Regions from separate parts of the Lysinibacillus sp. A4 genome, predicted to be linked through region 2. Evidence: riboswitches for the same ligand, from Rfam matches in the RefSeq annotation. Region 2 holds a riboswitch; each other region holds the start of a gene.
The links. Region 2 has a riboswitch for thiamine pyrophosphate ahead of thiC (phosphomethylpyrimidine synthase ThiC). Riboswitches for the same ligand answer to the same signal wherever they lie in the genome.

Region 1 (2,206 bases), on a different contig from region 2:
CAAATGCAGTAGCACCACTGCCTAAAGTAGCTAGAAATGGACTCCAAATCCATTTTTGCCACCCTGGTGCTGCAGTCGCCCAAACAATATCATTTTCTTGTACACCCAACCAATGTGGTGCTGTTGTTCGTAAATGAGCATAGCCCCAACTATGCGTATGCACTGCTGCTTTTGGATTTCCTGTTGTTCCGCTTGTATAGGCTAAAAATGCATTGTCTGTGCTTTTTGTTGGGATAGGATTTATGTAGGTTGTAGGTTGATTATTCATTTTTTCAAGTATGTTCTGCCAAGGTTCATGTGCATTCCCTATGACAAATTGCAGTATGTCTTGTAAATTTCCTACTTTATCGAACTGTTCAATATAGGGTTCAAATGCAATAACTGCTTTAGCATTTGCATGATGAATTCGATACTCAATATCCTTTGTTCTTAACATCTCAGAACTTGGAATAATAGTTAAACCCGCTTTCAATGCAGCAATATACACAATATATGCTTCAACCGAACGTGGTACCATTACTAAAATGACATCACCTTTCTTTAAACCTTGCTTGGTGAATACATGTGCTGCTTGATTCGCTTTTTCCAATAAATGTGCATATGTAATACATTGGATGTCTTGGTTTTCTTCACAAATGATTAAAGCATTTTTGGCTGCATCCTGAGCATATTTTTCAATTTCCTCTACTATGTTATACCATTCTGGTGCAACTAAATCTTGTCTTTTCATGGCAATTGCCCCCTTTTGTTATGACACATTATAAAACTCTTTTTTCAGCATTTTCAATGGTTTGTGCTTAATTTCGGTAAAGTCATGACAACTATCATACCCTCCTATATGGCATCGGTCACATTTTATCTATAGGAAAACTTGCTATTGAATACAAATGAAAAGTATGGTACATTTTGGTCAACTAAAAGCAAGATTGCAGGGGGACTCGTAAGAGTTGAGAAGGTAAAACCTGACCCTTTGAACCTGTTAGTTAATACTGACGTAGGGAGCAATAAACATCGTTTTCAGATGAAAGGCTCTTTTCGTGCATTTTTACACAAAAAGAGCCTTTTTTGCATGCTTACGTCCATCCCTAAAGGAGGACTACAATGATTTTTCAAACAATTCGTCAACAGCAACCACTTATCCATTGTATTACCAATTATGTAGTGGCAAATTTTCAAGCAAATGGTTTATTAGCGATAGGTGCTTCACCAGTAATGGCCGATGACTACCAAGAGGTAGAGGAGATGGTGGCCATTGCTCAAGCATTATTAATTAATATTGGAACACTTAATGATCGCACAAAAAGTGCCATGTTATTAGCAGGTGAAAAAGCCAATAAACTTGGTATTCCTGTTATTTTAGATCCTGTCGGAGTTGGAGCCACAACTTATCGTAAGGAAACCGTAAGATACTTACTGGAAAACATACACTTTGCCGTGATTCGCTGTAATCTCGGCGAGCTAGCAGCAATAGTTGGTGTAAATTGGCAACAAAAAGGTGTCGATAGTGGTCATGGCACTATCGCTATGGAATTAGAAGCCACATCATTGGCTCAACGCTATCAATGCATTGTTATTGTCACAGGAGAACGCGATTTTATAACTGATGGCAAGCATAGCCAATGGATCGCTGGTGGTCATCCACAAATGACGGAAGTAACGGGTACAGGTTGTTTACTTAGCGCAATTTGTGGCGCAGCCTATAGTGTAAGCCATAATCCTTACCAACAATTAACGGAAACACTTACTTACTATAAAAAAGCAGGTGTACTGGCATCCGCATTTACTGCAGACATTGGTGATTTTCAAATAGCCTTACTCAATGCTATACATCGCTTATCAAAGGATGGTGCAGCTTCATGCATATTGTAACAACAATCGCTGGCTCAGATAGTGGTGGTGGCGCGGGTATACAGGCTGATTTAAAAACATTTCAGGAATTAGAAGTGTTTGGTACTTCTGTTATTACTGCTCTAACTGCTCAAAATACTTTGGGTGTAACAGGTGTTTACCCTATTGACGTTTCCTTTATAAAAAAACAATTCGAGGCCTTAGTAGAAGATTTTCCAATCGCTGCGATTAAAACAGGAATGCTTTATTCCTCAGAAATTATCAAAGCAATTGCACACAAGATCAGGGAGCTAAACATTCCACTGATTGTTGATCCGGTGATGATTGCAAAAGGTGGGGAAAGCCTATTACAGCAAGA
Region 2 (2,206 bases):
GGGCAATTACGGTATTCCAGTGGCTCAAATGATATTTGCCACGCAACCTATTGGGGTAGCCATTCAGGTCATGCTCGTAATCTTTCAAAATATGACTACGTATACATATGGTTTATACAATTTAATTTCTTCTACAAAGTCAGGTATGACAATCATTAAGGATTTTTTTAAAATGCCTATTATTCATGCGCTGATTATAGGTGCAGCTATGAATTATTTTGATATTGGTATTCCACAGTTTATCAAAATACCAGTAGAACATGTGGCAGATGGATTTATTGCTGTGGCCTTAATTACATTAGGCGCGCAATTATCACAACTAGAGATGAAATCAATGTTTAATAAAACCGTCTTTATCAGCTGTTTTACGCGATTAATTATTGGACCTTCTGTTGCATTAGCCATTATTTATATATTGGGATTAGATGGAGTCGTCGCACAATCACTGTTTATAGCTAGTGCCTTTCCAACATCTCGTAATAGTTCTAGTCTAGCATTGGAATATGATGTAGAATCAGCAACAGCCGCGCAAGCTGTTTTATTTTCAACCATTGTAAGCTGTATAACTGTAACCATTGTGATCTATTTTGCGGAAATATTATTTACCTAGTAAGATAAAAAATAACTTCCATCTCTTAGTATTATCTGCTACACTAGCATCAAACTAAATAGTATTAACTAGGGGAGTCTGATGAGTCAGGCTGAGAGGGAAACGCTACGAAGTTTCTTGACCCTTTGGACCTGATCTGGCTCATACCAGCGTGGGAAAGTTAAGAAGCTATTGCAGAGTATGCAATCAATAGACCTTTACATTCGTGGCCGGATCCAAATAATTATTTTGGATTCGGCCTTTATTTTTTGGATTGTTGGGTGAGCTAGATTCGGTCCTTGTATCAAAATATATTTAAGGGAGAGAAGTAGCTCATGTCAGCAATTAGTGAAAAGAATATTACCATTATGTCTAGCTTTGAAGGAAGCAAAAAAGTATATGTGGAAGGATCACGCCCAGATATTCTAGTACCTATGCGAGAAATTGCATTAAGTCCGACAACAGGCAGCTTTGGAAATGAAGAAAATGCTCCTATTCGAGTATATGATACAAGTGGGCCCTATACAGATCCAGCCTACCAAGTAGATATTACGAAAGGTTTACCTGCCTTACGAAATGCATGGATTCAAGAGCGAGGGGATGTAGAAGCATATGAGGGACGCTCCATTAAACCTGAGGATAATGGCTTTCGTCATGTTGATGACCCGCGTATTCAAGAAAATGTCTTTCCTGAGTTGGCGAGAAAGCCTTTTCGTGCTAAAAAAGGTAAAAATGTGACACAGCTTTACTATGCACGAAGGGGGATGATAACGCCTGAAATGGAGTTTGTAGCGATACGTGAAAATATGGATCCTGAATTTGTACGTTCAGAAATTGCAGCTGGGCGTGCTATAATGCCTTCTAATATTAATCACCCTGAGGCAGAACCAATGATTATTGGGCGTAATTTTCATGTAAAGATCAATGCGAATATCGGGAATTCTGCTGTATCTTCTTCCATTGCAGAAGAAGTTGAGAAAATGACCTGGGCAACTCGATGGGGCGCAGATAATATTATGGATTTATCGACTGGTAAACATATTCATACAACGAGAGAATGGATTATTCGAAATGCTGCAGTACCAGTGGGAACAGTGCCAATTTATCAGGCTTTAGAAAAGGTAAATGGTGTAGCAGAGGATTTAACGTGGGAGGTTTATCGTGATACCCTCATCGAGCAAGCTGAGCAGGGTGTGGATTATTTCACTATTCATGCAGGTGTCCTTTTACGCTATGTACCGCTTACAGCAAATCGTGTGACAGGTATTGTATCTCGAGGTGGCTCTATCATGGCACAGTGGTGTTTATATCATCATCAAGAGAATTTCCTGTATACACACTTTGAGGAAATTTGTGAAATTATGAAAGCCTATGATGTTGCTTTTTCCTTAGGTGATGGTTTACGCCCAGGCTCAATTGCAGATGCCAATGATGAGGCACAATTTGCAGAGCTTGAAACACTAGGTGAGCTAACACAAATTGCTTGGCAGCATGATGTTCAGGTGATGGTTGAAGGACCAGGTCATGTACCAATGCATCTGATTAAAGAAAATATGGACAAGCAATTAGAGGTTTGTAAGGAAGCGCCCTTCTATACATTAGGACCACTCACAACAG
Region 3 (2,206 bases), on a different contig from region 2:
TATTTTCTCCTATTGCTGGGAATCTTTCAGATCAGTACGGACGAAAAAATTTAATTATTTTCGGTCTTATCGTAACAGGTCTTGCACAAATCGGATTTGGCCTTGCTACAGATGTATGGATGCTCTTTTTAGCACGATTTTTAGGTGGTCTAGGTTCCGCATTTGTTGCACCTCCTATTATGGCTTTTGTCGCTGACGTCACAACCTATGAAGAACGTGGGAAAGGTATGGGGATGTTGGGTGCCGCTATGTCTCTTGGCTTTATGATTGGACCTGGTATTGGTGGCTTTTTAGCAAAGGTAAGCTTACATTTCCCATTTTTCACAGCTGGAGCTGCAGCCATTGTAGCATCTATTTTATCTTACTTTTTATTACCTTCTACCAAACCAAACACTGCGCAACAGAAACAAAAGCAAGACAATCTGGCGAAGCAAATGGCTCGTTCCATACATATGCCTTATTTTGTTATGCTCATAATTATGCTGGTGTTCTCGTTTGGAATTGCAAATTTCCAAACGACATTGTCATTATTTGTGACAGAAAAGTTTAATTACACACCTGTAGATATAGCGATTATATTAGTTGTTGGTGGTGCTTTTGGAGTAGTAGTACAAATGTTTATTATTACACCATTGTTCAATCGTTATGGTGAAATGAAAGTAGTACTAGTAAATTTATTTATTGCATCCGTTGCTATTTTCTTAATATTATTTGTTTCTGGCTTTGCCCTTATTTTAGTTGTAGCAACAATTTTCTCTACAGCAACGACATTAATTCGTCCAGCTGTTAATACACTCATCTCAAAGCTTGCAGAGAAAGAGCAGGGATTTGCTGCGGGCTTGAATAATGCCTATATGAGCCTCGGAAATATGATTGGACCCGCTTTGGCAGGTTTATTATTTGACTGGAATATGAATAGCCCATATATTTTCGGTTCTATCATATTATTAGCCTGTTTCTTCCTTGCGCTCATCTGGACAGTGAAAAAAGCACCTCATTTAATGCATCCCGATACAAAATAGTCTGAAAAATCATTGACTATTTTTAGCAGTATGGTACATTATTGTTGATTCACAAAATTGAATGATTTTAACCACTAGGGGAGTCTTTAAAAGGCTGAGACGTATATGGTAATATACGGACCCTTTGAACCTGATCTAGTTCACACTAGCGGAGGGAAGTGGCGCTACTTGCTGTTGTCACTATATACACGCAAGGCCGCTTCCTATTGTTTAAAGGGGGTGGCCTTTTTATTTTTCCTCACGAACTTTACCAAAAGGAGTGAACTTTATGTCAATTCGTAAATTAACAGTCATGGCTTTATTAGTAGCCGTTGCTGTTGCAGGCTCTACTTTCGTATCCATCCCAACAGGCATCGCACGTGCTTACCCCGTTCAGCATGCGATTAATGTGATAGGAGCCATTATACTTGGGCCTGTACCAACTGTTATAGTTGCCTTTGTCACTGCCATCATTCGTATCCTTACTGGAACAGGCTCTCTACTAGCTATCCCTGGTAGTATCATCGGTGCGGTCTGTGCTGCTCTTGCCTATAAATATAGCAATAAAATGTGGTTAGCTGGTATCGGAGAGGTTATCGGAACGGGCATTCTGGCTTCACTTATTGCCGTCCCTTATGCAAAATTATTCATGGGAACATCTGTAGCAGCATTCTTCTTCCTACCAGCCTTTTTAACATCAAGTACGATCGGTGCTATTTTAGGTGTAATGGTTGCGAGTAGCTTGCGTAAAACAGAGCTCGTAAAGAGATTTAATTCTTCTCTTTATTAAGAGGTATTGGATTATGAGCATTCATTGAGCTGCGGGCAGTCCAATTTGGAGCGCCTTTCTCCTCCTTATGAGCAAAGAGTCCACTTTGTAGATCATCTTCCCCTCTCTACAAAGGGGATAACTCTCTATTTCAAGCAACATAAAAAAAGCAGTGCAAAACTATTCGAGTTTGCACTGCTTCCTCTATTTAAGATCGTTTTTTCATGCCTTTTAACAACTGTGCTACATTTGTATCTTCTGCTTGTATAGTTTTTTCCTCAACCAGCGGCTCTTTTCTCTTCACATTCGTTAGGAAATTCCAACCAAAGCGTCTTATGGTAATATCAATAAAGAAAAGAAGCATACTTGCTAAGAGTATCCATGTGGCAATATTTTGCCGATCTGCTCCTTTTGTCGTAAAGTCACGGAAAACATC
Region 4 (2,206 bases), on a different contig from region 2:
GTACTAACCAATGAGGAACTTCAGCAAACCTCACGATTAGTTCCCATATGAACAAGAGGAAGGCGATAAAAATTATCGTCCTTCCCTTCTGTAATGCACGTTTCATTACTGATATTTCTCCGTTAATGTATCCATCGTAATACCCGTTGGCTGATATAAAATTTTCACTTGTGTAATGACATTAATGGCACCAAGTTCAATCATTTTCTCATTCATTTTTTCAATGATTTGGAGCAATGTTGAAAGCTCACCCTCCATCGTTGTTTCCAATGGATGTACCTCATATTTCACCCCAGAAGCATCGATCACCGCAATTGCTGCATCGACATATGGTATAACATCTTCATATTTCTCTGTCTTCGGAATGATTTGTACACTGATTAATGAATTTGCCATCTTATTTGGCCTCCTTTTTAGGTAAGAAATCATTAGTAAAGGCTTTTTTCGCATCAAATTCGCCCTCTAGTACTTGATTGCTAGACATCCATTTCGCGTAATTTTCCCACACAGAAAGCTTTTGCTCTCCCCATTGCTTGGCATCATCCTGATATTTATCAGCCAGCCATTCCTGACTTTTATGCACTAATGCTTTATCTAAATCAGGTGCCGCTTCGATTAAAATATCAGCCGCTTCACTTGGGTTTTCAATTGCGTATTCATAGCCCTTCGATGCAGCTGCCACAAAGGCTTTGACTACATCCGGGTTGTCCTGTATCATTTTTTCATTTGTAGCTAAAACTGGCGTATAATAATCCAATTGATCACTATAATCTGTAAGATATAGCATATTAATCTTTTCCCCACGCAGCTCAGCCTCAATCCCAGTCCATGCATAATAAATCCAAGCAAAATCTATATCTTTTTCCATCATTGTGAAGAAATCTAAATCCCCTGCATTGACGATATCTAGCTTATTAATATCTGCCTTTTCTTTTTGCATGAGTGATTGTAAAACGGCTTGCTCTAATGGCGCGCCCCAACCACCATAGGTTTTACCTTCAAAATCCTTTGGCGATGTAATGCCCTTCGAAGCAATAGAAGCAAAGCCAGATGTATTATGCTGTATAATTGCTGCGATGGAGACCAGCGGCACATCCTGTACTCGTGCCTGTGTTATGCCTTCCTGATAGCTCACGCCAAAATCCGCCTTTCCAGAAGCAACAAGCTGATCTGCGCCCGCCTCACCAGGCATAATAATATCAACATCTAAACCCTGTTCCTCAAAATAACCGAGTTTTTTGGCAACATATAGTCCTGTATGATTTGTATTCGGCGTCCAATCCAGTACCACAGACACCTTTTTCAGCTTGTCTGCAGCCTGCTTGTCATCCTTGTCACTACAGCCTACTAATGTCAATAGTGCTGCCAATAAAATAAAAAACCATTTTTTCATGCGAAAGCCTCCCAGTTTGTAATATGAAAGTGTTCATGAATGAATGTTGTCACCAGAAGAAAGCGTATACAATGTTGGCAAGCTGTTGCTTGAAAACATAAAAAAACGCCTAGGATTCCTCCCAGACGTATTGCAATCAATCTTCAAAACTTTGCTTTTTGAATAGATGTTCCCTACGCTGGTACGAGCCAAATCAGGTTCAAAGGGTCAGCGTCTACCGGACACAATCTCAGCTAGCAATTACTAGCCCCCCTACATTCTTTCGCTATGAACTTTTCGATGATTATTATACCCATAGTTTCACTTAAATGACAAGGTGCTATTTTTGAATAGAGCTTAAAGCCCAGCGCTCCTAAGAGGCTGGGCATGCTTTTAGCTTGGTTTCTGTTCTTTTTTGGCTGTTACAACATGAGAAATTGCTCCATCTGTTGCAATATCCACTTTAAATGAACCATTGGAATGGCGATCCGCACGAGACAATGCTTGTACGTCAATCATCTCTTGAACACCTTTTTCAGTTTCAATCACAACCTGCTCCTCGTCTGTTGCTTGAACAACTGCCACAATTCGGTGAGGGTTTGCTTTTAACTCTGTTAATACTTTTAGTCCACGTTTTGCACGACTTGCTACTTCAACTTCAGCGACATTCATTTTCTTCACGGCCCCACGCTGTGTCACAATCACTACATAGTGGGTAACATCAGGCTGTAACACATTGACTCCAACTAAGGCTTCTCCATCTTTTAGTGTGATCCCTTTCACACCACCTGTTTTCACACCTGTCACAGGTAGTTCCTCCATTGGGAAACGAAT

Region 1: it holds a riboswitch for thiamine pyrophosphate, as region 2 does, so the genes downstream of both, thiM (hydroxyethylthiazole kinase) here and thiC (phosphomethylpyrimidine synthase ThiC) in region 2, are expected to answer to the same signal.
Region 3: it holds a riboswitch for thiamine pyrophosphate, as region 2 does, so the genes downstream of both, thiW (energy coupling factor transporter S component ThiW) here and thiC (phosphomethylpyrimidine synthase ThiC) in region 2, are expected to answer to the same signal.
Region 4: it holds a riboswitch for thiamine pyrophosphate, as region 2 does, so the genes downstream of both, NY607_RS08785 (ABC transporter substrate-binding protein) here and thiC (phosphomethylpyrimidine synthase ThiC) in region 2, are expected to answer to the same signal.

Annotation. Positions count from the first base shown of each region.
Region 1 is NZ_JANWTB010000003.1:475,834-478,039, forward strand. Features, by position in the region: gene mbcS (acyl-CoA synthetase MbcS) at 1-730, opposite strand, end outside; TPP riboswitch at 921-1,018, shown strand; gene thiM (hydroxyethylthiazole kinase) at 1,102-1,869, shown strand; gene thiD (bifunctional hydroxymethylpyrimidine kinase/phosphomethylpyrimidine kinase) at 1,857-2,206, shown strand, end outside.
Region 2 is NZ_JANWTB010000014.1:111,249-113,454, forward strand. Features, by position in the region: gene NY607_RS21805 (AEC family transporter) at 1-610, shown strand, start outside; TPP riboswitch at 671-785, shown strand; gene thiC (phosphomethylpyrimidine synthase ThiC) at 925-2,206, shown strand, end outside.
Region 3 is NZ_JANWTB010000006.1:343,517-345,722, forward strand. Features, by position in the region: gene NY607_RS14755 (MFS transporter) at 1-1,022, shown strand, start outside; TPP riboswitch at 1,089-1,196, shown strand; gene thiW (energy coupling factor transporter S component ThiW) at 1,291-1,791, shown strand; gene NY607_RS14765 (VWA domain-containing protein) at 1,979-2,206, opposite strand, start outside.
Region 4 is NZ_JANWTB010000004.1:53,900-56,105, forward strand. Features, by position in the region: gene NY607_RS08775 (ABC transporter permease) at 1-106, opposite strand, end outside; gene NY607_RS08780 (thiamine-binding protein) at 106-396, opposite strand; gene NY607_RS08785 (ABC transporter substrate-binding protein) at 398-1,393, opposite strand; TPP riboswitch at 1,547-1,657, opposite strand; gene parC (DNA topoisomerase IV subunit A) at 1,766-2,206, opposite strand, start outside.